4 regions of the Lentzea sp. NPDC003310 genome follow, and region 4 is predicted to be linked to each of the others. Evidence: riboswitches for the same ligand, from Rfam matches in the RefSeq annotation. Region 4 holds a riboswitch; each other region holds the start of a gene.

Region 1 (5,144 bases), on a different contig from region 4:
ACGCTGAACACCGAGTCCGTGACGACGATCGCGCGGCGCTTGCCGCGGGTCTCCAGCGCGTGCTTGACCTTGCCGACGTCGCAGTGGTCCGCGACGACGACGTCGGCCTTCGACAGGCGCGTGCCGTCGATCAGCGACGCGTGGATGTGCTGGTCGGCGACGATCGCCGTGCCGGGACCGGACAGCGCCGTGACCGCGCCGAGGTTCGCCATGTAGCCGCTGCTGAAGACCAGCGCCGACTGCGAGCCGCAGAAGTTCGCGAGCTCGAACTCCAGCTCGGCGTGCAGCTCCGTCGAGCCCGTGACCAGGCGTGAGCCCGTGGAGCCCGCGCCCCACTTGAGCGTGGCGGCGGCTGCGGCACCCGCGACGCGCTTGTCCTTGGCGAGCCCGAGGTAGTCGTTGCTCGCGAGGTCGAGGTCCGTCGAGTCCGCCGTGCGCGGCCGCACCCGCCGGGTCAGACCGGCCTTGGCCCGCGCCTCGGAACGGGTGTCGATCCAGTCGAGCGTCGACTCACCGCCGCTGGACATCGCCTCAGTTGTGCTCACGGTCACCGACCGAGTCTCCCATCCGCCCGCTAGCGTGCCGCTCGTGGACCTGTTCACCTTCACGCGCGCCGAACTCACCTCGCCGGTGCAGTTCGCCGGCGGCCGGTGGGTGGTGTCCGACCACGACGACGTGCGCGCCGTGCTGGCCGATCCGGTCACCTACCTGCCCGACAACGCGTTGACCGCCGTGACCCCGGTCGCGCCGGCCGCGCTGCGGTCGCTGGTGCGCGCCCGCTTCTCGCTGCCGCCGACGCTCGCGAACAACGGGTCCTCGTCGCACGCCGGCCTGCGGCGGCTCGTCGCGTCGTTCTTCACGCCCGCCCGCGTCGCCGCTGCGGAGCCTCGCATCCGGTCGCTGGTTTCGGAACGGCTGGGTGGCACGGATCTCGTGCGGGACCTGGCGTGGGACCTGCCGGCGATCGTCCTGGTGGAACTGCTCGGGCTGGAGAACGTCGACATCCCGACGTTGAAGCGGTGGAGCGCCGGCTCGCTGGAGTTCTTCTGGGGCGACCTGTCGCGGGAACGGCAGCTGGAGCTCGTCGACGACGTCGGCGACTTCCACCAGTGGTTGATCAAGCGCTACCACGCCCGCGACGGCGAGCTGTTCTGCGCGCTGGCCGACGCCGGCGTGTCCGCCGAGGACTCCGCGGGCCTCTGCTACTTCCTGCTGATCGCGGGCCAGGAGACGACGACCCAGCTGCTGTCCACGGCGTTGCGCCGCGCGTTGCAGGACCGCTCGTTGTGGGCGCGGCTGCCCGAGCCCGGCGTGGCCGAGTCGTTCGTCGAGGACGTGCTGCGGACCGACACGCCCGTGGTGACGTGGCGGCGGCTGACCGCGCGTGAGGTCGTGCTGTCGGGCGTGCGCGTGCCGGCCGGCGCGGAGCTCGTGTTGTTGTTGAGCGGCAAGGAGACCGATCCGCGCCACCTCGCGTTCGGGTACGGCCGCCACTTCTGCCTCGGCGCCGGTCTGGCCCGGCTGGAGGCGGCCGTGACGTTGCGCACCGTCGCCTCGGAGGAACCGTCGCTGCACCTGGTCGGTCCGGACCCGGAGTGGCTGAACCTGCTGTCGTTCCGCGCGCCGAAGTCGGTGGCCGTCAGCCGCTGACCTGAGGTTGGATGCGGGAGTGTTGAACCGACAGCTCTCGGGAGTCCGCAAGAAGACGCTGCTGGAGACGCTCGGCCCCGTGCCGGACGTCGACCCCGACCGCTACGGCGACGGCGGCCCGGTGGGCGCGCTGGAGACGCGGGTCGCGCAGCTGCTCGGCACCGAGGCCGCGTTGTTCGTGCCGACCGGCACCATGGCGCAGCAGATCGCTTTGAAGTGCTGGGCGGACCGCACGAACAACCCGATCGTCGCGATGCACCCGCAGGCCCACCCGCTGCACCACGAGGACGACGCGCTGACCGCGCTCTCCGGCCTGCGCCCGATCAAGGTGCGCAACGCGGACATCGGATCCTGCCCCGAGCCGTACGGGACGCTGCTGCTGGAGGTGCCCGACCGCGAGGCCGGGTTCGTGCTGCCGGCCTGGGACGAGCTCGTGTCGTGGGTCGATCTAGCCCGCGAACGGGACGCGGTCGTGCACCTCGACGGCGCGCGGCTGTGGGAGAGCACGTACGGCCTCGGCAAGCCGCTGCCCGAGATCGCGGGCCTCTTCGACTCGGTCTACGTGTCGTTCTACAAGTCGCTGGAGGGCATCTCGGGCGCGGCGCTGGCCGGCACCCAGGACTTCGTCGACCAGGCACGGGTGTGGCGGCACCGGTATGGCGGCATGCTGTTCCAGCAGTGGCCCGCGGCGCTGTCGGCGTTGCACGGCCTCGACACCGTGCTGCCGCGGCTGGGGTTGTACGTCGAGCACGCCAAGGTCGTGACCGCGGCGATGGATCTGCCCGAGCCGCACACCCACCAGTTCGCGCTGCACCTGCCGGGTGACCCGGCTCGGCTCAAGGAGCTGAGCGGGGCGTTCCTCGGCGGGTTCTGGCAGGACGGGCCGCTCGCCAAGACCGAGGTGACCGTGGCGGAGCCCGCGCTGGAGTGGACGGCGGACGAGGTGCGGGAGGCGTGGGCCGAGTTCCGGGGCCTGATCTAGCGACGTCGCTCACCTGGCTGTTGGACCCGGCCGTGCGAAATGCGACGATGCCGGGGCTGTGAGGGGAGTGCGAGGAAGCCGGTGAGACTCCGGCGCCGTCCCGCGACTGTGACCGGCCCGTGCCGGGAGTCAGGAACTCGTCCCCCTCTTCCACCTGACCGCGGGCGTGGACACCCGAGGAAGGACTTCGCTGCATGTACCCCTTTTCGGCTGTCGTCGGACACGACGACCTCCGGCTCGCCCTGCTGCTGAACGCGGTGCACCCCGGCATCGGCGGTGTGCTCGTCCGCGGCGAGAAGGGGACCGCGAAGTCGACGATCGTGCGCGCCCTCGCCGCGCTGCTGCCCGAGCTGGACGTCTCGCAGGGCTGCCGGTTCGGCTGCGTGCCCGGCACGACGGACTGCCCCGACGCGCCGCACGACGGCGTCGAGCGCAGGCCGGCCCGGCTCGTCGAACTGCCCGTCGGCGCCACCGAGGACCGGCTCGTCGGGTCGCTCGACCTCGAGAAGGCGCTGACCGAGGGCAAGCGCGCGTTCCAGCCCGGCCTGCTGGCCGCGGCGCACCGGGGCGTGCTCTACGTCGACGAGGTCAACCTGCTGCACGACCACCTGGTCGACCTGCTGCTTGACGCCGCCGCGATGGGGCGGGCGCACGTCGAGCGCGAGGGCGTCTCGGTGTCGCACCCGTCGCAGTTCCTGCTGGTCGGCACCATGAACCCGGAGGAGGGCGAGCTGCGGCCGCAGCTGCTCGACCGGTTCGGGCTGACCGTGGCGGTGAAGGCGGCGCGGGACGTGGCCGTGCGCACCGAGGTCATCCGGCGCCGGCTCGCCTACGAGGCGGACCCCGTGGCGTTCGCCGCGCGGTGGGCCGGGCAGGACGCCGAGCTCAAGCAGCAGATCACCGACGCGCGCGCCCGGCTGGCCGGGGTGTCCCTCCCGGACGGTGAGCTGCGCCGGATCGCCGCCGTGTGCGCGGCTTTCGAGGTCGACGGCATGCGCGCGGACCTCGTCGTCGCCCGTGCCGCCACGGCCCACGCGGCGTGGCGCGGGGCCTCCGAGGTCGAGGAGACCGACGTCGAGACGGCCGTCCGGCTCGCGCTGCCGCACCGGCGCCGGCGTGACCCGTTCGACGAGCCCGGCATCGAGGAGCAGCAGCTCGAGGACGCGATGAAGCAGGCGGCCGAGCACGCCGAGGACCCCGGTGACGACGGCCCGGACGACGACGGTCCCAGCGGGGGTGAGCTGCCCGAGCCGCAGGACGGTCCGAAAGGCAACGGGAACGCGCCCCAGGACCGTCCGGCACCGGAGCCCGCGCCCGCGTTCAAGGCGCGGCTGCTGGAGGTGCCCGGAGTCGGCGAAGGCGCGCCCGGCAAGCGTTCCCGGGCCCGTGCCCGCATCGGCCGGATCGTCCGTTCGTCCACTGTGGACGGCAGCGGGCTGCACCTGGTCGACACGCTCGCGACCGCCGCGCCGCACCAGGCCGCGCGCGGCCGCAGCGGTCCCGGTCTGCTGCTGACCGCCGCCGACCTGCGCAAGGCCGTGCGGGAGGGCAAGGAGTCGAACCTCGTCCTGTTCGTCGTCGACGCGTCCGGCTCGATGGCCGCGCAGAAGCGGATGTCGGCCGTCAGCGGCGCGGTGATCTCGTTGCTGCGCGACGCCTACCAGCGCCGCGACAAGGTCGGCGTGGTCACGTTCCGCGGTACCCAGGCCGAGGTCGCGCTGCCTCCGACGACGTCCGTCGACGCGGCGGCCACGCGCCTGAAGAAGATGCGCACCGGCGGCCGCACCCCGCTCGCCGACGGACTGCTGAAGGCCCACCGGGTCCTGGAGATCGAACGCCTTCGCGACCCGCGCAAGCGCCCGCTCGTCGTGCTGCTCACGGACGGCCGCGCGACGTCGTCCGGCCTGGGCGGCGACCCGACCAAGGACGCGCTGAAGGCCGCGGGACTGCTGGAGCAGACCGCCGTCGTGGTCGTCGACTGCGAACAGGGCCACGTCCGCCTCGGACTCGCGCAGAAGGTCGCCGACGCGCTGCAGGGCACGTGCGTCCGGCTCGACCAGCTGTCCGCCGACCACCTCGCCGGCGTCGTCCGGGCTGCGTGAGTTCGCGCTGGTCGTCCGGTCGCCCCTTCGTCGGGATTCGGCGAAGCCCAATCACGGCGAAGCGGCGGCCGGACGACCAGCTCCCCGGCGAACTCACCGGAGTCTGCGGAGCAGCGACCAACAAGGAAGGAGACCCAAGTGCCTCAAGGACAACCCACCGAGGTCCCCAAGGACGGCCTGACCACCCGCCAGCGCCGCAACCGGCCGCTGCTGATGCTGCACACCGGTGAGATGAAGGGGAAGTCGACGTCGGCGTTCGGCCTCGCGCTGCGCGGCTGGAACCAGGGCTGGGACATCGGCGTGTTCCAGTTCGTGAAGTCCGCCAAGTGGAAGGTGGGCGAGGAGTCCGCGTTCAAGGCGCTCGGCCGGCTGCACGACGAGACCGGCGAGGGCGGCGCCGTCGAGTGGCA
Region 2 (5,144 bases), on a different contig from region 4:
TGTCGTTCAGGTCCCCGAAGAGGTTGTCCCCGCCCGCCTTCGAGATGACGTCCTGCGGCGCGGCGTTCTTCCCGGACGTGAACGGCTGGTCCTGCCCGCTGTCGTACAGGAACACCTTCGGCCGGGGCTTGCCCTCCATCAGCTTCGCGGCGCGGGCGATCTGCTCCTGGTACCCCTTGATGAGCTCCTCGGCCTTGGCCTCGACGCGGAAGATCTTCCCGAGGTTGCGCAGGTCCGTGTACAGCGCCTCCAGCGCCGGCATGATGCCGCGCTGCTTGCCCACACCGTTGCGGCACGCCTCGGTCAGCAGGTAGCTGCCGATGCCGAGCTCCTTCAACGCGTCCGGGGTGAAGCCCGTGCTCTCGCTGAAGCCGTAGTTCCAGCCCGCGAACACCAGGTCGGCGTTGGCGCCCTGCACGACCTCCTTGGAGATCTTGTCGGCCAGGTGCTTGCCGCTCTCGAAGTCGGCCTTCCACGGGGAGGTCTGCACGTCGACGGTCTTGAGGCCGTTCACCACGTACCCCGCCATGCGGTCCTTGAGGCCCAGCGCGAACATCATCTCGGTGATGCCGGTGTCGTTGGTGACCACTTTGGACGGCACGCGGTCGAACGTGACCTGCTGACCGCAGTTCGTGACGGTCACCGGGTCGGTGGCGGAGGTGTCCTGGGCCACCGTGGCGCCGCAGCCGGAGACGAGCAGCAGGGCGGCTGTGACGAGTGCGGTTCTCAAGGGGTGACCTCCTGGTCGAACAGGAGCTGGGGAACTCCCGTGGTCGGGTGCCGCACGACGTGCGCGGTGACGTGGAAAACCTTGGCGACCAGCTCGGGGACGAGGACCTCCGACGGTGTGCCGGAGGCGACCAGCCGCCCCTCGTCGAGCACGTGCAGGCGGTCGCAGTAGGACGCGGCGAGGTTCAGGTCGTGCAGGACGGTGAGCACCGTGACGCCCAGGTCGCGCGCGAGAGCCAGCACCTCCAGCTGGTGCCGGATGTCGAGGTGGTTGGTGGGCTCGTCCAGCACGAGCACGCGGGGTTCCTGGGCGATCGCGCGGGCGATGAGCACGCGCTGGCGTTCACCGCCCGAAAGGCTCAGGAAGCTGCGCGGAGCGAGGTGCGCGACGTCCACTGTGTCCAGTGCGTCGGTCACCACGCGGCGGTCGCGGACGGAGTCGCGTTCGTGCGGCAGGCGGCCCATCTCCACCACCTCGGCGACGGTGAAGTCGAACTCGACCTGGGACTCCTGCGACAGGGCCGCGAGGTCGCGGGCGACGTGCTGTCGCTTGTGGACGGCGACGCCGTCGAGCAGCACGGCGCCCACGTCCGGTTTCAGGGCGCGGTAGACGCAGCGCAACGTCGTGGACTTACCGCTGCCGTTCGGGCCGACGATCCCGACGACCTCGTCCTCGGCGTGCAGCGTGATGTCCGTGATGATGCCGCGGACGGTGACCTGCTCGATGTCGACGCGCATCAACGTCCTCCGAACACGTAGCTCTTGCGGCGCATGAGGAAGATGAAGCACGGCACGCCGATCGCGGCCGTGATGACGCCGAGCGGGAGCTCCTCGGGTGCCGCGAGCATCCGCGCGGCCACGTCGACCCACACCATGAACGACGCCCCGGCCAGGGGCGCGAGCGGGAGGACCTTGCGGTGGTCCGCGCCCACGACCATGCGGGTGAGGTGGGGCAGCATCAGCCCGACGAAGCCCACCGCGCCGCTGACGGCCACGAGCACGCCGGTGATGCCGGCGGTCACGACGAAGAGGTGCGTGCGGAACCGGTTGACGGGCACGCCGAGCGTCGTCGCGGTCTCGTCGCCCATCGCCAGCGCGTTCAGCTGCCGGGCTCTGGTCATCAGGTAGGCGATGCCCAGCACCGTCACGGCGGCGGCGATCGGCAGTGCCGTCCACGTCGCGCCACCGAGGCTGCCGAGTAGCCAGAACATGGCCGCCCGCGCCGCCTCCCCGTGCGGCGCCTGGAACACCAGCAGCATCGCCACGGCGGAGAACCCGTACGCCAGCGCGGTCCCGGTCAGCACCAGCCGCAGCGGTGTGAGCCCTCGGCTCGTGCGCGCGGTGATGTAGACCAGGGCCGTGGCGCCGAGTCCGGTGGCGAACGCGCCGACCGACAGCGCGTAGACCCCGAGGCCGGACAGGATCCCCATCGTCGCCACGGCCGTCGCGCCGACGCTCGCGCCCGAGGAGATGCCGAGCACGTACGGGTCGGCGAGCGCGTTGCGAACCATCGCCTGGATCGCGACGCCGACCGCGCTCAGTCCCGCGCCCACGACGGCGGCGAGCAGGACGCGGGGCAGCCGGATGTCCCAGACGATGTGGTACTGCCCGGCGAGGTGGGCGGGGACGGTGCCGCCGGTCAGCGCCTCCCACAGCAGCTCGGTGGTGACACCGAACGGCACGGAGACGGGGCCGAGCGCCACGCCGGCCACGATGCTGACGACGAGCACGCCCACGAGCGCGCTGATCTTGGAGATCACTTGGTCCTTCCCGCAGTCCACGGCGGAATCGGAGTTCCTGGGGCATCGCACGCGGGTGTTCGGGCTCGTCCCCCGGCTCGGGGGACCTACCGTTGCGGGTCAGCGCCGGACTCAGACCGGTCTTCCCCCACGCACGACTTCAGTGACCCTACCTGCGAAAACAGAAAGTTCGGAAATTTCTCGGGTGTGATGTCGATCCGGCACCGCGCCCGTTCGACCTGTGGACGACACCGAACGAGAGACATCCAGGGAGACACACCGTGAAGTACATGCTGATCATGCGCGCCACCGACGAGGCCTTCGCCAACATGGGCGAGTTCGACTTCGACAAGATGCTGGAGGAGGTCGGCGCGTACAACGAGGAGCTGATCCGCGCCGGCGTGCTGCTCGCCGCGGAGGGGCTCTCCGACACCTCCGAGGGCGTCGTCGTCGACTACTCGCAGGAGCCGCCGGTCGTCACGGACGGCCCGTACGGCGAGACCAAGGAGCTGTTCAACGGCTTCTACCTGCTCAACGTGTCCTCGATCCAGGAGGCGGTCGAGTGGGCGAAGCGGATGCCGATGACCGGCCCCGGCTTCAAGACCGAGATCCGGCGCGTGCCGACCATCGACGAGTTCCCGCAGGACAACGAGTGGATCCAGAAGGAGCGCGCGTGGCGTGAGGCCAACGGCCAGCTCTGACGCACCTCCGGAAACACCAAGGCCCCGGTCGACTCGACCGGGGCCTTAGTACGTGCCTTGGAGAACTCAGCCCGTGCGCACGTTCGACGACACGAGCGCCGCGAGCCGGTCACCGATCGCGTAGGTCGCGCCCGGCGACTGGTGGTCGCGCGTCGCCAGGTCGAACGCCACGGAGGCCTCGATCCGGCGCGACGCCTCGTGCTCGCCCAGGTGGTCGAGCAGCAGCGCCACCGACAGCACGGCGGCCGTCGGGTCGGCGATGCCCTGGCCCGCGATGTCGGGTGCCGACCCGTGGACCGGCTCGAACATCGACGGGTTGCGGCGCGTGACGTCCATGTTCCCGGACGCGGCCAGGCCGATGCCGCCCGTGACGGCGGCGGCGAGGTCGGTCAGGATGTCGCCGAACAGGTTGTCCGTGACGATCACGTCGTAGCGGCCCGGGTCGGTGACCATGTGGATGGTCGCCGCGTCCACGTGCTGGTAGGCCACGGTGACGTCCGGGTGCTGCAGCGAGACCTCCTCCACCACGCGCGACCACAACGAGCCGGCGTGCGTGAGGACGTTCGTCTTGTGCACCAGCGTCAGGTGCCGGCGCTGGCGGTTCGAGGCACGCGCGAAGGCGTCCCTGACCACGCGCTCGACGCCGAACGAGGTGTTCAGCGAGACCTCGGTGGCGATCTCGTGCGGCGTGTCCTTGCGGAGCAGGCCGCCGTTGCCCGCGTACGGGCCCTCGGTGCCCTCGCGCACCACCACCATGTCGATCTCCGGCGGGTCCGCGAGCGGGCTGCGGACACCGGGGTAGAGACGAGCAGGGCGGAGGTTCACGTGGTGGTCGAGTTCGAAGCGCAGCCTGAGCAACAGGCCCCGCTCCAGGATTCCGCTCGGCACCGACGGGTCGCCGACCGCGCCGAGCAGGATCGCGTCGTGCTGGCGAAGCTCCCCCAGCACCGACTCGGGCAACAACTCTCCCGTGGCGTGCCAGCGCGCCGCGCCGAGGTCGTAGCGAGTGATCTCGGCCGCCGGAACGACCTCACCGAGGACCTTCAGGGCCTCAGCGATGACCTCGGGCCCGATCCCGTCTCCTGGGATCACTGCGAGCCGCATCCACACACCTCCCAGGTGTCAGTCCCCAATTGGTGGGACTATTTTCCTCACGCGAAAGGCTACCGGCATCGCGGCCGTCCGCCGCATGCCGGACACCCCATCGGGGTGTTATCTCCCGTACTGCGGGACACCCACACGGCCCATACCAAACTTTCGAGTGTCACTCGACCGCAGGAACGGTGTCGCGTCAAGGGGTGACGGCAGGCAGTTCCGGGCCGTGACAGACCGAGAGGCCCGGTCCCCTGGCGGAGAACCGGGCCTCTCGTGAAACATCCGATCTAGTAGGCGCCCCGCCCACCGGACTTCACCAGGACGACCGACGCGCGGTCACCGTTGGCGTTGTGGTGGTTGAGCACCAGCAGGCCGTCGGACCTGTCGGCCTTCAGCGAGGCCTCGTCCTTGTTGACGACGAGCGCGGTGCCCGGCTTCGCGAGGTACGAGAGCGCCGCGTCGCCGCCGCCCTGCGCCCACAGACCCGGCTTGAGCGGGTCGAAGGACAGCTTGCGGTCGACCACGTCGATCAGCTTGTTCGCGTTGCCCGGCGCCGGGTAGTAGCCGGCGGTGCCGACCGTGTACGAGACGCGGGCCGTGTCCTTCGTCGCGTCGATGCCGAGAGCGCTCAGCAGCACCGGCAGGACGACGACGTTGGTGTCCTGGACGTTCGCGTCGACGTCGCCGAACAGGCCGTTCACGCCCTGGATGTCGACGGTCTCGCCCGTCTTCAGGTCCACGGTGGTCGCGACCAGCAGGTCGGTGTCGGTCAGGCGGGTCGCGTACACCTCGAAGTCCGCGGTGCCGTCACCGTTGGTGTCGATGTCGACGAACGGGATGGTGTTCTTGCCCAGGTTGTACCAGTTGCCCCAGGTTGCGA
Region 3 (5,144 bases), 190 kb from region 4:
AGATGAACTCCAGGGGAGTCGCCGCGCGCTGGCCGGTGCTGCTCGGCGGCGCCGCGCTGACCCGCGCGTACGTCGAGAACGACCTGACGGAGATGTACTTCGGTGACGTCCGCTACGCCCGCGACGCGTTCGAGGGCCTGCGGCTGATGGACGCGATCATGGCGGCCAAGCGCGGCGAGGCACCGCTGGTCGACCCGGAGGCGGAGGCCAGGGCGGCGGAGCGCAAGGCCCGTCGCGAACGGTCGCTGCGCATCGCGGCGGCACGCAAAGCCGTTGCGGCGCAAGAGGAAGTCGCGACCGGCCGCTCGAACGTGGCGGCGGACAACCCGATCCCCGTGCCGCCGTTCTGGGGCAGCCGCGTGGTGAAGGGCATCCCGGTCGCGGAGTATTCGGCGCTGCTGGACGAGCGGGCGACGTTCATGGGCCAGTGGGGCCTCAAGGGCGCGCGTGGTGCCGGCCCGACCTACGACGAGCTGGTCGAGACCGAGGGCCGCCCGCGCCTGCGCTACTGGATGGAACGCCTTGCCACCGAAGGTGTTCTTGCCCACGCCGCCGTCGTCTACGGCTACTTCCCGTGCGTCTCCGACGGCGACGACCTGATCGTTCTGGAGGAGCCGTCGGTCGAGTCGGCTGAGCGCTTCCGGTTCCGTTTTCCGCGCCAGAAAAGGGATCGACGCCTCTGCCTGGCCGACTTCTGGCGCTCCCGGGACGTCGGCGAGGTCGACGTGATCGCGTTCCACCTCGTCACCATGGGCCAGCCGATCGCCGACTACGCGAACGAGCTGTTCGGCAAGAACGCGTATCGTGAGTACCTGGAAGTCCACGGACTGGGGGTCCAGCTCACCGAAGCGCTGGCCGAGTACTGGCACAAGCGGGTCCGCGAGGAGCTCGTGTGGCCGACCGGTGGCACCGTCGCCGCCGAGGACCCCGCCGCCGTCGAGGAGTACTTCAAGCTCGGCTACCGCGGCGCCCGGTACTCGTTCGGGTACGGAGCCTGCCCCGACATGGAAGACCGCAGGCGCGTCGTCGAACTCCTGGAGCCCGCCCGCATCGGGGTCTCGCTGTCCGAGGAACTCCAGCTCCACCCGGAACAGTCCACCGACGCCTTCGTGGCGCATCACCCGGAGGCGAAGTACTTCAATGTCTGATCCGCGCGCGGTCCTGTGGGACATGGACGGGACGCTGCTGGACTCCGAGAAGCTGTGGGACATCCCGCTCTACGAGTACGCGGAGAAGCTCGGCGGGGTGCTGTCCCTGGAGACCCGCGAACGCATGGTCGGCAGCAACGTGCCCACGACGATGCGCCTGCTGTTCGGCGACGTCGGCATCGAGCCGACCGAGGCGGACATGGCCGACGGCGCCGCGTGGATCCTGCGCCGCACCGAAGAAGTCTTCCGCGCGGGCCTGCCGTGGCGTCCGGGCGCGCAGGAGGCGTTGCGCGCCGTGCGTTCCTCCGGCGTGCCGATGGCGCTCGTGACGTCGACCGAGCGGGGACTGACCGAGGTCGCGCTGGACACGATCGGGCGGGACCTGTTCGACGTGACCGTGTGCGGCGACGAGGTGGACGGGCTGAACAAGCCGCTGCCCGAGCCGTACCTGAAGGCGGCGCGGCTGCTCGGGGTGGACGCGGCCGAGTGCGTCGCTGTCGAGGACTCGCCGACCGGGGTGGCCGCCGCGGTGGCGGCGGGGTGCACGGTGCTGGTCGTGCCGTGCGACGTCGCGGTGGAGGCGGGGGAGCGGCGGATCTTCCGCGACTCCCTCGTGGGCGTCGACCTCGAGGTGCTGAAGGCGCTCTAGACCCGCCGCCAGCCGAGCCTGCCGTCACGCACCTCGGGCACGTAGACGGAGGTCGTGAAGAACTTCGCCGCGTCCGCGTGTCCGCGCAGAGCCGGTGCGCCGGTGTCGAGGGAGTCCGCGATGTCGGTGAGCATCGCGGTCAGGCTCGGCCAGAGCGACGGCAGCCTGCTGCCCTCGTCCACGTCCCACGCGCGGACGCACCCGGACTCCGGACCCGGACGTTCGTCGACGAACAGGTAGTCGCCCATGTCATCCGCGGCGATCGGGACGAACTCCGGCAGGAAGACTCCCGACGTCGCGCCGGCCGGTTCCGTCTCGACTTCGAGGTGCGTGCTCTTCCTGTTTCGCGTTCGCTGCGAATCTTCTGGGGACAACGGGGTGTACCGCGCTGGAATCAGGTTCTCCGCACCGGTGAGGCGCCAGAGGCCGGTGGTCGCCGGATCGGCCGTGATCTGGTCGAAGGTGCGGGATGCGTTGACGCGCAACCAGTTGTGGATGCGTTCCCACGGTTGAACACCGTTCCCCGTCATCCCGACATGATGTCGCGCCGGAGGCGGGGTGGCCTCGCGGCCACCCCGCACCGTCAAGCGACGACTGCCTTCTCGACGGACTTCGCCCTGCGCGTGGCCGGGTCGACCAGCAGGCCGAACACCACGCCGATGCCCACGTAGAGCGTGGCCAGCTGCGCGAGCGAGCTGAGGCGGAACTGCCACAGCACGGTCACCGGCATGTCCGCGGGGATCGTGTCCGGCGGCGCGGGGAACGCCAGCAGCACCACCGCGCCGGCCGCGACCACCGCGAGCAGCACGGCCGTCGCCCGCACCGGTGCGGACTGCTCGCGCAGCCGCTCGGCGAGCCACGACGCGCCCCACACGATCACCAGGCCGGCCACCACCACGCCCAGGTACAGGGCGGTGCGGTAGTTCACCGTCTCCGGGTCGCCCACCGCGGGCGGGTTGGCCGGGTACTTGAGCCACGGCAGCAGCGCGACGGCGCCGAAGACCGCGGCACCGAACGCGACGCTGCGCGTGAACGGCGTGCTGCCGGTGAACCAGCGCTTCGACAGCGCGTAGGCCGTGGCGAACACCAGGCCCACCGCGATGCCGACGATCACCACGCCGAGCATGCCGCCCACGACCTGGGCGCCGCGGCTGACGAGCTCTTCCCCGCCGCCGTGGGAGTGGCCGGTCTCTTCACCGGCGGGTGCGCGAGCCTCCTCGACCGCGAGCGCGGCCCGGATCGGGATCTCGGTCACCAGGAGCTGCACCAGCGCGGACGCGACGCCGGCGATGCCGCCGGCCGCGATGCCGCGCAGTGCGATGGACTTGTAGGTCGTCATCCGCGTGGTCAGTGGCAGGGGACGCCGAGAGCGTGGCGGCCGTCGTGGAAGAACTCGTGCAGCAACTCGGAACCCGCGCCGAGCGCGAGGCCGTTCTCCTGCAGGACCAGGTAGGTGACGATCAGGCCGAGCAGTGAGACGGCGAAGGCCCATTTGGGCACGCGGACGGCGGACAGGCTTGCTGCGGGGCTCGTCATGACGGGCTCCTCCATACCTCGTGGAAGGTCAACTCTCCTTGCGGCGCCGCAGCCGGTCTCCTGACTCCCGGATCAACGCTGCCCCCGCGTCTTCCCAGTTCCGGCGGGAACCAGTGACGTGCTCGGCGGGGATCGCTTCCCGGTCACAGTGGCGAGGACCGCGCCGGATTTCCACCGGCTTCCCGTCACTGCGGCGCGTGCACCGTAAGTTGAGCGGCCCGTTAAGCACAACCGGCCATAAGAGTTGTTGCGTTCCTCACTTCACGAGTGGGCAGTCGCCACACTTCCCACCTGCGGCGACGCGGTAGTAAAGACAACAGCTCCGGCGCCGGAACCCGAGTTCGCCGGGGAAGCTCAGGAATTCTCCGGCTTCTTCGAACGGCGGCGCGCTCATGAGCCGTTCGCCCCGTTCTTCCGCTTCCTCCGCCGTGAGCATGCGTGCGCGCACAACCATTTTCAGCGCGCCCGCGACGTTCGACATCGCGTTGCCCCACAGCAGTCCGCGCGCCACGGGCGTGACGGACTGGATGGCCTCCACGACCGGTGCGAGTGCCTCGGCCGGTGGCGGCCCCAGGCGTGGCTGGTCGATGCGCACGCTCAGGCCGTTCGCCGGGTGGTGGTGCCACCAGAGGTTCTCGGGGCGGACGTCGATCGGGATGTTCGCGGCCGTGAGCGGGCTGAGCAGGCGGGCGGTGTAGCTGAGGAAGAACAGGCTGGCGGCGACGCGTGGTTCGTCGGCTTTGTACCGGATCGCGATGGCGTCGATGGTGGTCTTGAGGGCGGGGCCGTCGAGAAGTGCCGTTCCCGGCAGCCAGAAGTCGTCGGGGCGGCCCACGTCGAGGGCGAAGAACGGGTTGATGCCGCGCACCCGGCGCAGCGCTGCGAGGACCTCCGCGAACTCCGACACGGAAGTTCACGCTACCGGGTGTCCATGCAGGACAGATCACGTCCACCGCCTGGGACAGATGTGACCGCGGTGTGGACCGGGGTCGCCGGGATGGGAGGATGTGGAGCCGTGAAGACCTTCGATTCCCTGTTCGCAGAGCTGACCGAACGAGCCGCCACCAAGCCGGAGGGATCCGGCACCGTCGCCGCGCTCGAGGCCGGGGTCCATGCGCAGGGCAAGAAGGTCCTGGAGGAGGCGGGCGAGGTCTGGATCGCCGCCGAGTACGAGTCCGACGAGAAGCTCTCCGAAGAGATCTCGCAGCTGCTCTACCGCCTCCAGGTGCTCATGCTGGGCCGTGGGCTCACCCTCGAAGACGTGTACAAGTACCTCTGACGGAAAAGACTTCGACATGCTGCGCGTTGCAGTCCCGAACAAGGGCGCGCTCGCCGAACGCGCCTCCGCCATGCTCACCGAGGCCGGCTACCGGCAGCGGCACGAGCCGCGTGACCTGACCGTGCTCGACAACAACAACGAGGTCGAGTTCTTCTTCCTGCGTCCCAAGGACATCGCGATCTACGTGGCGTCCGGCGACCTCGACCTCGGCATCACCGGCCGCGACCTGGCCGCCGACTCGGGCGCCGACGACAACGGCTCGTCGGTCGAGGAGTTGCTCGCCCTGGGCTTCGGTTCGTCGACCTTCCGCTACGCCGGGCCGCGGGGCACCGACTGGAAGGTCTCCGACCTCGAGGGCAAGCGCCTCGCCACCGCGTACCCGAAGCTCGTGGGCCGCGACCTCAAGGCCCGCGGCATCACCGCCAAGGTGATCCGCCTCGACGGCGCCGTCGAGATCTCGATCCAGCTGGGCGTCGCCGACCTGATCGCCGACGTGGTGGGCTCCGGCCGCACCCTGCGCCAGCACGACCTG
Region 4 (5,144 bases):
GCCGTCCGTCACGGTGCGCACCAAGCCCGCCAGCCTGTCGGCCGCGGGGGTCAGGTCGAACATCAGTAGCCGTCTCCTCCCCAGAACTGCTCTTCCAACGTGTCCGCGGTGCCGGCGAGCAGCTGGAGGGGGTCGGTGAACTCGTGGATGTCGAGGTCCTTGAGCGGCAGCGAGTGCCGCACCACGACGTGGTCCCCCATGATCGCGAGGCCGCAGGCGACGGTGGAGTTGCCCACCTCCGCCAGGACGTCGTGCAGGTTCACCTGCGACGCCAGCCCGCACGGGGAGGCGATCTGCACCCACTCGTGCATCTTGTCGAGCACTTCCCGGACGATGATCACGACCTGCGTGCGGTCGTCCTCGTCCTCTTCGACGTCCCCGAACGTGAAGAGGATCCTCAGCTCCTCGTCCTCGTCGTGGATGACGTCGTACTCGGCGCGGACGTAATCCGCGAGGTCTCCCCAACTCGCCATGGCGCAACCCTACTGGCCGCGATGGCCCACAGCCCGACGACGAGCACGGCGAGCACCTCGGCCGCGAGCAAGATCCTCTCGATGTACCCCAACGGGAACACGCGCCACCACCGAACGTCCGAGACCATGCTTAGCGCAATGGCGTAGAGCAGCGGCATGAATGCGACAACGCTCAACAAACCGGACACCATCGTCCACCGCGCGTGTCGCCCCCACACGTGGTGCCTCAGCCACGGCCGGGCGAGCGCGATGATCGCGATCGGCAGGCTCACGAACGCGACCATGCTGCCGAACCGGTGGATGCTGCCGCTGAGCTCGTTGGTGCCCATCGCCCAGTTCGTCTTGGGGAAGATCACCACGAGGACCAGGCCGAACGACCACAGGGCCAGCGCCACCGCGCCGACCGACCGCCACCGCGCCACGCCCTTGTGGACCAGCACGCCGAGGATCGCGAGCGACCCGGCCGCGAGCAGCACGACGGCCACGTCGAAGACCGGCCGGTAGTCCCCCAGCGCGTACTCGCTGATCGTGCGGCGCAACGGCCCGACGGTCAGGTCCAACGTCCCGACCAGGGCGATCGTGACGACGACGGCGAGCGAACCGCCGGCGGCGGCGAGGCGAGGTATCAGCACATAACGGACAACGCCCTGGTCGGCGGCAGGGGTTCCGCGATTCAGGAACCCGACAGGTTCGGCCCAGGAAGTCGACAGCCTCAGCTCAGGATCGCGCCGCACGTGATGTTCACCTGGGTTCCCGTCAGGGTGCGGCCCCAGTCCGAGGCCGCGAACACGGCGGCCCGGCCCACGTCGTCGAGGGTCGCCGCCCTGCCGAGCGCGGTCTGCCCGACGATGTCGGGTTCGACCTGGTCGCGGAACTCCCCCGGGATCGACTCGGGGATGCCGCCGGTCTGCAGCGTCACCGCGCGGACGCCGTGCGGCCCGAGCTCGGCGGCGAGCTGCCGGCGCATCGCCTCGACCGCGTCGAACGCCGTGACCAGGCCGCCGAGCTGCCAGCGCCGGTGCACCTGGCCGTCGCTCGTGCCGCCGAAGAACAGGATCACGCCGTCCTTCTGCCGGATCATGTGCCGGGCGGCGGCGCGGGCGGTGAGGAACTTCGAGCGGACGTTCGTGACGACCGGGCTCAGGTAGTCGTCGACGCTCATCTCGTGCAGCGCCGTGCCCTGGACGTCGTTGTCGGAGATGACGTTGACCGAGATGTCGATGCGGTCGAGCGTGGCCGCGTGCTCGTCCACGCCGCGTTCGTCCAGGGCGTCGACCACGGCGTAGCGGACGCCCAGCTCCTCGGCCTTGGCCTTGAGCGGCGCCTCGGTGCGCGCGGCCAGGTGGACCTCGGCGCCCGCCGCGCTGAACGCCTTCGCGATGGCACCGCCGATCGTGCCCGCGCCGTAGATGACTGCGATCTTCCCGTCGAGGTTCATCGGTTCGCCGGTCATGCCAGGCAGGCTAACCGCTAGCGCAACGCCTCGCTCGCTTCCGCCGCCACCGCCTCCGCGACGGCCGTCAGCGCCGGCGAGTCGAGCTTCCACTGCTGCCAGTACAGCGGCACGGAGATGGTGCGGCCCGGCGCGAGGTCGACCAGGCCCTCCTGGAGCTGTTGCGGCGGCACCATTCCCCACCCGAGGCCCGCCACGATCGCCCGCACGTACACCTCCGACGACGGCACGTAGTGGCGGTGCTCCGACGCGCCCCGCCCGCGCGTCAGCGTGCGCACGAACCGGTCCTGCAGGTCGTCGTTGCGGTCGAACACGACGACGGGCGCGTCCGGCAGCCACGACTTGAGCGGGCCTCGCGCATGTCGCTCCACAAAGGACGCGGGAGCCATTGCGGCGTAACGGATCTCGCCGAGCTTGCTCACCGAGCAGCCCGCCACCGGCTCGCGCGAGGACGTCACCGCGGCCATCACCAGGCCCTGCCGCAGCAACGCCGTCGTGTGGTCCTGGTCCTCGCGGTGCAGGTCGAACGAGATCCGCAGCTCCGGCGAGACCCGTTGCAGGGCGGGCAGGAACCACGTGGCGAGCGAGTCGGCGTTGACCGCGATCGGGACCCGCACCACGGCGTCCTCGCCCAGGGCCGCGTCGAGGTCCTGGTCCAGCGCGAGCAGTTGCCGACCATAGCGGACCAGCACCTCGCCGGACGGCGTAAGCCGAACCGGCCGGGCGCGCACCAGCAGCACGCGCCCGGTTCGCTGTTCGAGCGCCTTGATGCGTTGCGAGACAGCGGAAGGGGTGACGTGCAGCGCCGTCGCGGCGGCATCGAACGTGCCCGCGTCGACGACCGCGAGCAGCGTCCGCACCAGGTCCAGGTCCATCACGAGCGCTAATGCTACGTAAGAATCTTTAGCTGGTCTCATCAAGACGGCGTCAATACCGTGGGCCGGGTGACTGACCTGCTGCTCGGCTTCGGCACCATGATGACCCTGATAGTCGCGATCGGCGCGCAGAACGCTTTCGTGCTGCGCCAAGGACTTCGACGCCAGGCGGTCGCCAAGGTCGTCGCCGTGTGCGCGCTGTCGGACGCGATCCTGGTCGCCGTCGGCATCGCCGGGTTCGGAGCACTCGTCCGCGCGGTCCCGCAGGCGATCACGATCGCCGCCGTCGTGGGCGGGATCTTCCTGCTGGGGTACGGGTTCCTGGCCGCGCGCCGCGCGCTGCGGCCGTCCGCGCTGCACACCGGCTCCGAGCCCAGCGGCCGGCCCGTGCTGACCGCGCTCGCGCTCACGTGGCTCAACCCGCACGTCTACCTCGACACGGTGCTGCTGCTCGGGTCGATCGCGGCCGGTCGCTGGCTCTTCGGGATCGGCGCGGTGACGGCGAGCATCACCTGGTTCGTCGCCCTCGGCTTCGGCGCGCGGCTGCTCAGCCCGCTGTTCGCGAAGCCACGCTCGTGGCGCGTCCTCGACGGCCTGATCGCCGCCGTGATGATCACTCTCGGGGTGACCCTGATCGCCGGCTGGTGATCATCACGAGCACCGCCGCGACGGCCAGGGCGCCACACGTCACGGGCGCCGCCGTCCCGACGAAAAGGGACGCCGAAGCGAGCCCCGCGCTGACCAGTGCACCGAAGACGACCCGAGGCCGAAGATCACCCACGTTTCCGACCCTAACCCACGACACGCGCATGTTGGGTGGTGATCCAGACCCCACCACCACATGTAGTATCTGCCGCGCTGGTGGTTCACCGACCCGTTCGGTGAGGCAAGAGGGAACCCGGTGCGAACCCGGGACTGCCCCGCAGCGGTGAGTGGGAACGAAAGCCGTCAACCAAGCACTGGGTCAGCCGACCTGGGAAGCGACGGCCGGTAGGCGTTGGAAGTGCGCCCACGAGTCCGAAGACCTGCCACTGGTGTGCGCGCAAGCCTGCGCGCACGACACGGTGCCCCGAGGGAGGGCGGCTGTGTGCACCGGTGGCGTCGGCCGCCGGCGCGCGCACGCGTTCACCCTCGGCCTGCTCGCGAGGAGAGAGCGTGCCCGACCGCCTTTCAGTGGTCATCGACGAAGCCTGCGCCGACCTGCCCACCGCGTCGGCCGAGGCGGTTCTGGCCGAGACCAAGCGCAACCTCTACCACGGCATCACCGACGACGAGCTCGCGCTCGCGCCGATCATGGCCGCCCGCACGATGGTCGAGCACGACCCGGCCTACTCCTACGTCAGCGCCCGGTTGCTGCTGGACAAGCTGCGTGCCGAGGCCTGCGGAGAACCCCTGTCGCACGCCGAGATGACCGAGCGCTACCCGGCGTACTTCGCGTCGTTCGTGCGTTCCGGCATCGAGTTCGGCCAGCTCGACCCGCGCCTGGAGTCGTTCGACCTGGCCCGCCTGGGCGACGCCCTGAACGCGTCACGGGACCTGAACTTCCAGTTCCTGGGCATGCAGACCCTGTACGACCGCTACTTCCTGCACCACGACGGCCGCCGCTACGAGCTGCCGCAGGCGTTCTTCATGCGCGTCGCCATTGGCCTCGCGCTGGAGGAGGACGACCGCGACGCCCGCGCCATCGAGTTCTACGAGCTGCTGTCGTCGTTCGACTTCATGTGCTCGACCCCGACGTTGTTCAACTCGGGCACCACGCGCCCGCAGCTCTCGTCGTGCTTCCTGACCACCGTCGATGACGACCTCGCGGGGATCTTCCACGGCATCAGCAACAACGCGCTGCTGTCGAAGTTCGCGGGTGGGCTCGGCAACGACTGGACACCCGTGCGCGGGATCGGCGCGCACATCAAGGGGACGAACGGCAAGTCGCAGGGCGTGGTGCCGTTCTTGAAGATCGCGAACGACACGGCGGTGGCCGTGAACCAGGGAGGAAAACGCAAGGGCGCGGTCTGCGCGTACCTCGAGACCTGGCACATCGACGTCGAGGAGTTCCTCGACCTGCGCAAGAACACCGGCGACGAACGCCGCCGCACCCACGACATGAACACCGCGAACTGGGTCCCGGACGAGTTCCTCCGCCGCGTCCGCGCCAACGGCCAGTGGACGCTCTTCTCCCCCGACGAGGTCCCGGACCTGCATGACGCGTTCGGCACCGAGTTCGCCGACAAGTACCGCGCCTACGAGCAGAAGGCGGACAACGGCGAGATCAAGGTCTTCCGCCGGTTGCCGGCCGTCGACCTGTGGCGGCGCATGCTGACCATGCTGTTCGAGACCGGTCACCCG

The links. A riboswitch is a leader RNA that binds a small molecule or an ion and turns the genes downstream of it on or off. The one in region 4 is predicted to bind cobalamin.
Region 1: linked by a shared signal. The riboswitch ahead of ABZX02_RS41920 (putative cobaltochelatase) and the one ahead of ABZX02_RS32705 (ribonucleoside-diphosphate reductase subunit alpha) in region 4 are both predicted to bind cobalamin.
Region 2: linked by a shared signal. The riboswitch ahead of ABZX02_RS04620 (iron ABC transporter permease) and the one ahead of ABZX02_RS32705 (ribonucleoside-diphosphate reductase subunit alpha) in region 4 are both predicted to bind cobalamin.
Region 3: linked by a shared signal. The riboswitch ahead of ABZX02_RS33680 (CbtB-domain containing protein) and the one ahead of ABZX02_RS32705 (ribonucleoside-diphosphate reductase subunit alpha) in region 4 are both predicted to bind cobalamin.

The regions. Positions count from the first base shown of each region.
Region 1 covers NZ_JBEXNC010000032.1:39,103-44,246, reverse strand. Annotated here, with positions in the region: gene ABZX02_RS41935 (8-amino-7-oxononanoate synthase) at 1-527, opposite strand, end outside; gene ABZX02_RS41930 (hypothetical protein) at 589-1,650, shown strand; gene ABZX02_RS41925 (beta-eliminating lyase-related protein) at 1,670-2,632, shown strand; cobalamin riboswitch at 2,661-2,792, shown strand; gene ABZX02_RS41920 (putative cobaltochelatase) at 2,827-4,734, shown strand; gene cobO (cob(I)yrinic acid a,c-diamide adenosyltransferase) at 4,873-5,144, shown strand, end outside.
Region 2 covers NZ_JBEXNC010000002.1:430,215-435,358, reverse strand. Annotated here, with positions in the region: gene ABZX02_RS04630 (ABC transporter substrate-binding protein) at 1-730, opposite strand, end outside; gene ABZX02_RS04625 (ABC transporter ATP-binding protein) at 727-1,467, opposite strand; gene ABZX02_RS04620 (iron ABC transporter permease) at 1,467-2,489, opposite strand; cobalamin riboswitch at 2,522-2,660, opposite strand; gene ABZX02_RS04615 (YciI family protein) at 2,750-3,169, shown strand; gene ABZX02_RS04610 (3-isopropylmalate dehydrogenase) at 3,236-4,273, opposite strand; gene ABZX02_RS04605 (S8 family serine peptidase) at 4,552-5,144, opposite strand, start outside.
Region 3 covers NZ_JBEXNC010000018.1:205,855-210,998, forward strand. Annotated here, with positions in the region: gene metH (methionine synthase) at 1-1,148, shown strand, start outside; gene ABZX02_RS33665 (HAD family phosphatase) at 1,141-1,797, shown strand; gene ABZX02_RS33670 (SMI1/KNR4 family protein) at 1,794-2,327, opposite strand; gene ABZX02_RS33675 (CbtA family protein) at 2,381-3,136, opposite strand; gene ABZX02_RS33680 (CbtB-domain containing protein) at 3,145-3,333, opposite strand; cobalamin riboswitch at 3,387-3,519, opposite strand; gene ABZX02_RS33685 ((2Fe-2S)-binding protein) at 3,590-4,240, opposite strand; gene ABZX02_RS33690 (phosphoribosyl-ATP diphosphatase) at 4,349-4,612, shown strand; gene hisG (ATP phosphoribosyltransferase) at 4,629-5,144, shown strand, end outside.
Region 4 covers NZ_JBEXNC010000018.1:11,144-16,287, reverse strand. Annotated here, with positions in the region: gene ABZX02_RS32735 (TIGR03086 family metal-binding protein) at 1-63, opposite strand, end outside; gene ABZX02_RS32730 (hypothetical protein) at 63-473, opposite strand; gene ABZX02_RS32725 (DUF998 domain-containing protein) at 398-1,105, opposite strand; gene ABZX02_RS32720 (SDR family oxidoreductase) at 1,186-1,926, opposite strand; gene ABZX02_RS32715 (LysR family transcriptional regulator ArgP) at 1,944-2,801, opposite strand; gene ABZX02_RS32710 (LysE family transporter) at 2,901-3,449, shown strand; cobalamin riboswitch at 3,647-3,849, shown strand; gene ABZX02_RS32705 (ribonucleoside-diphosphate reductase subunit alpha) at 3,957-5,144, shown strand, end outside.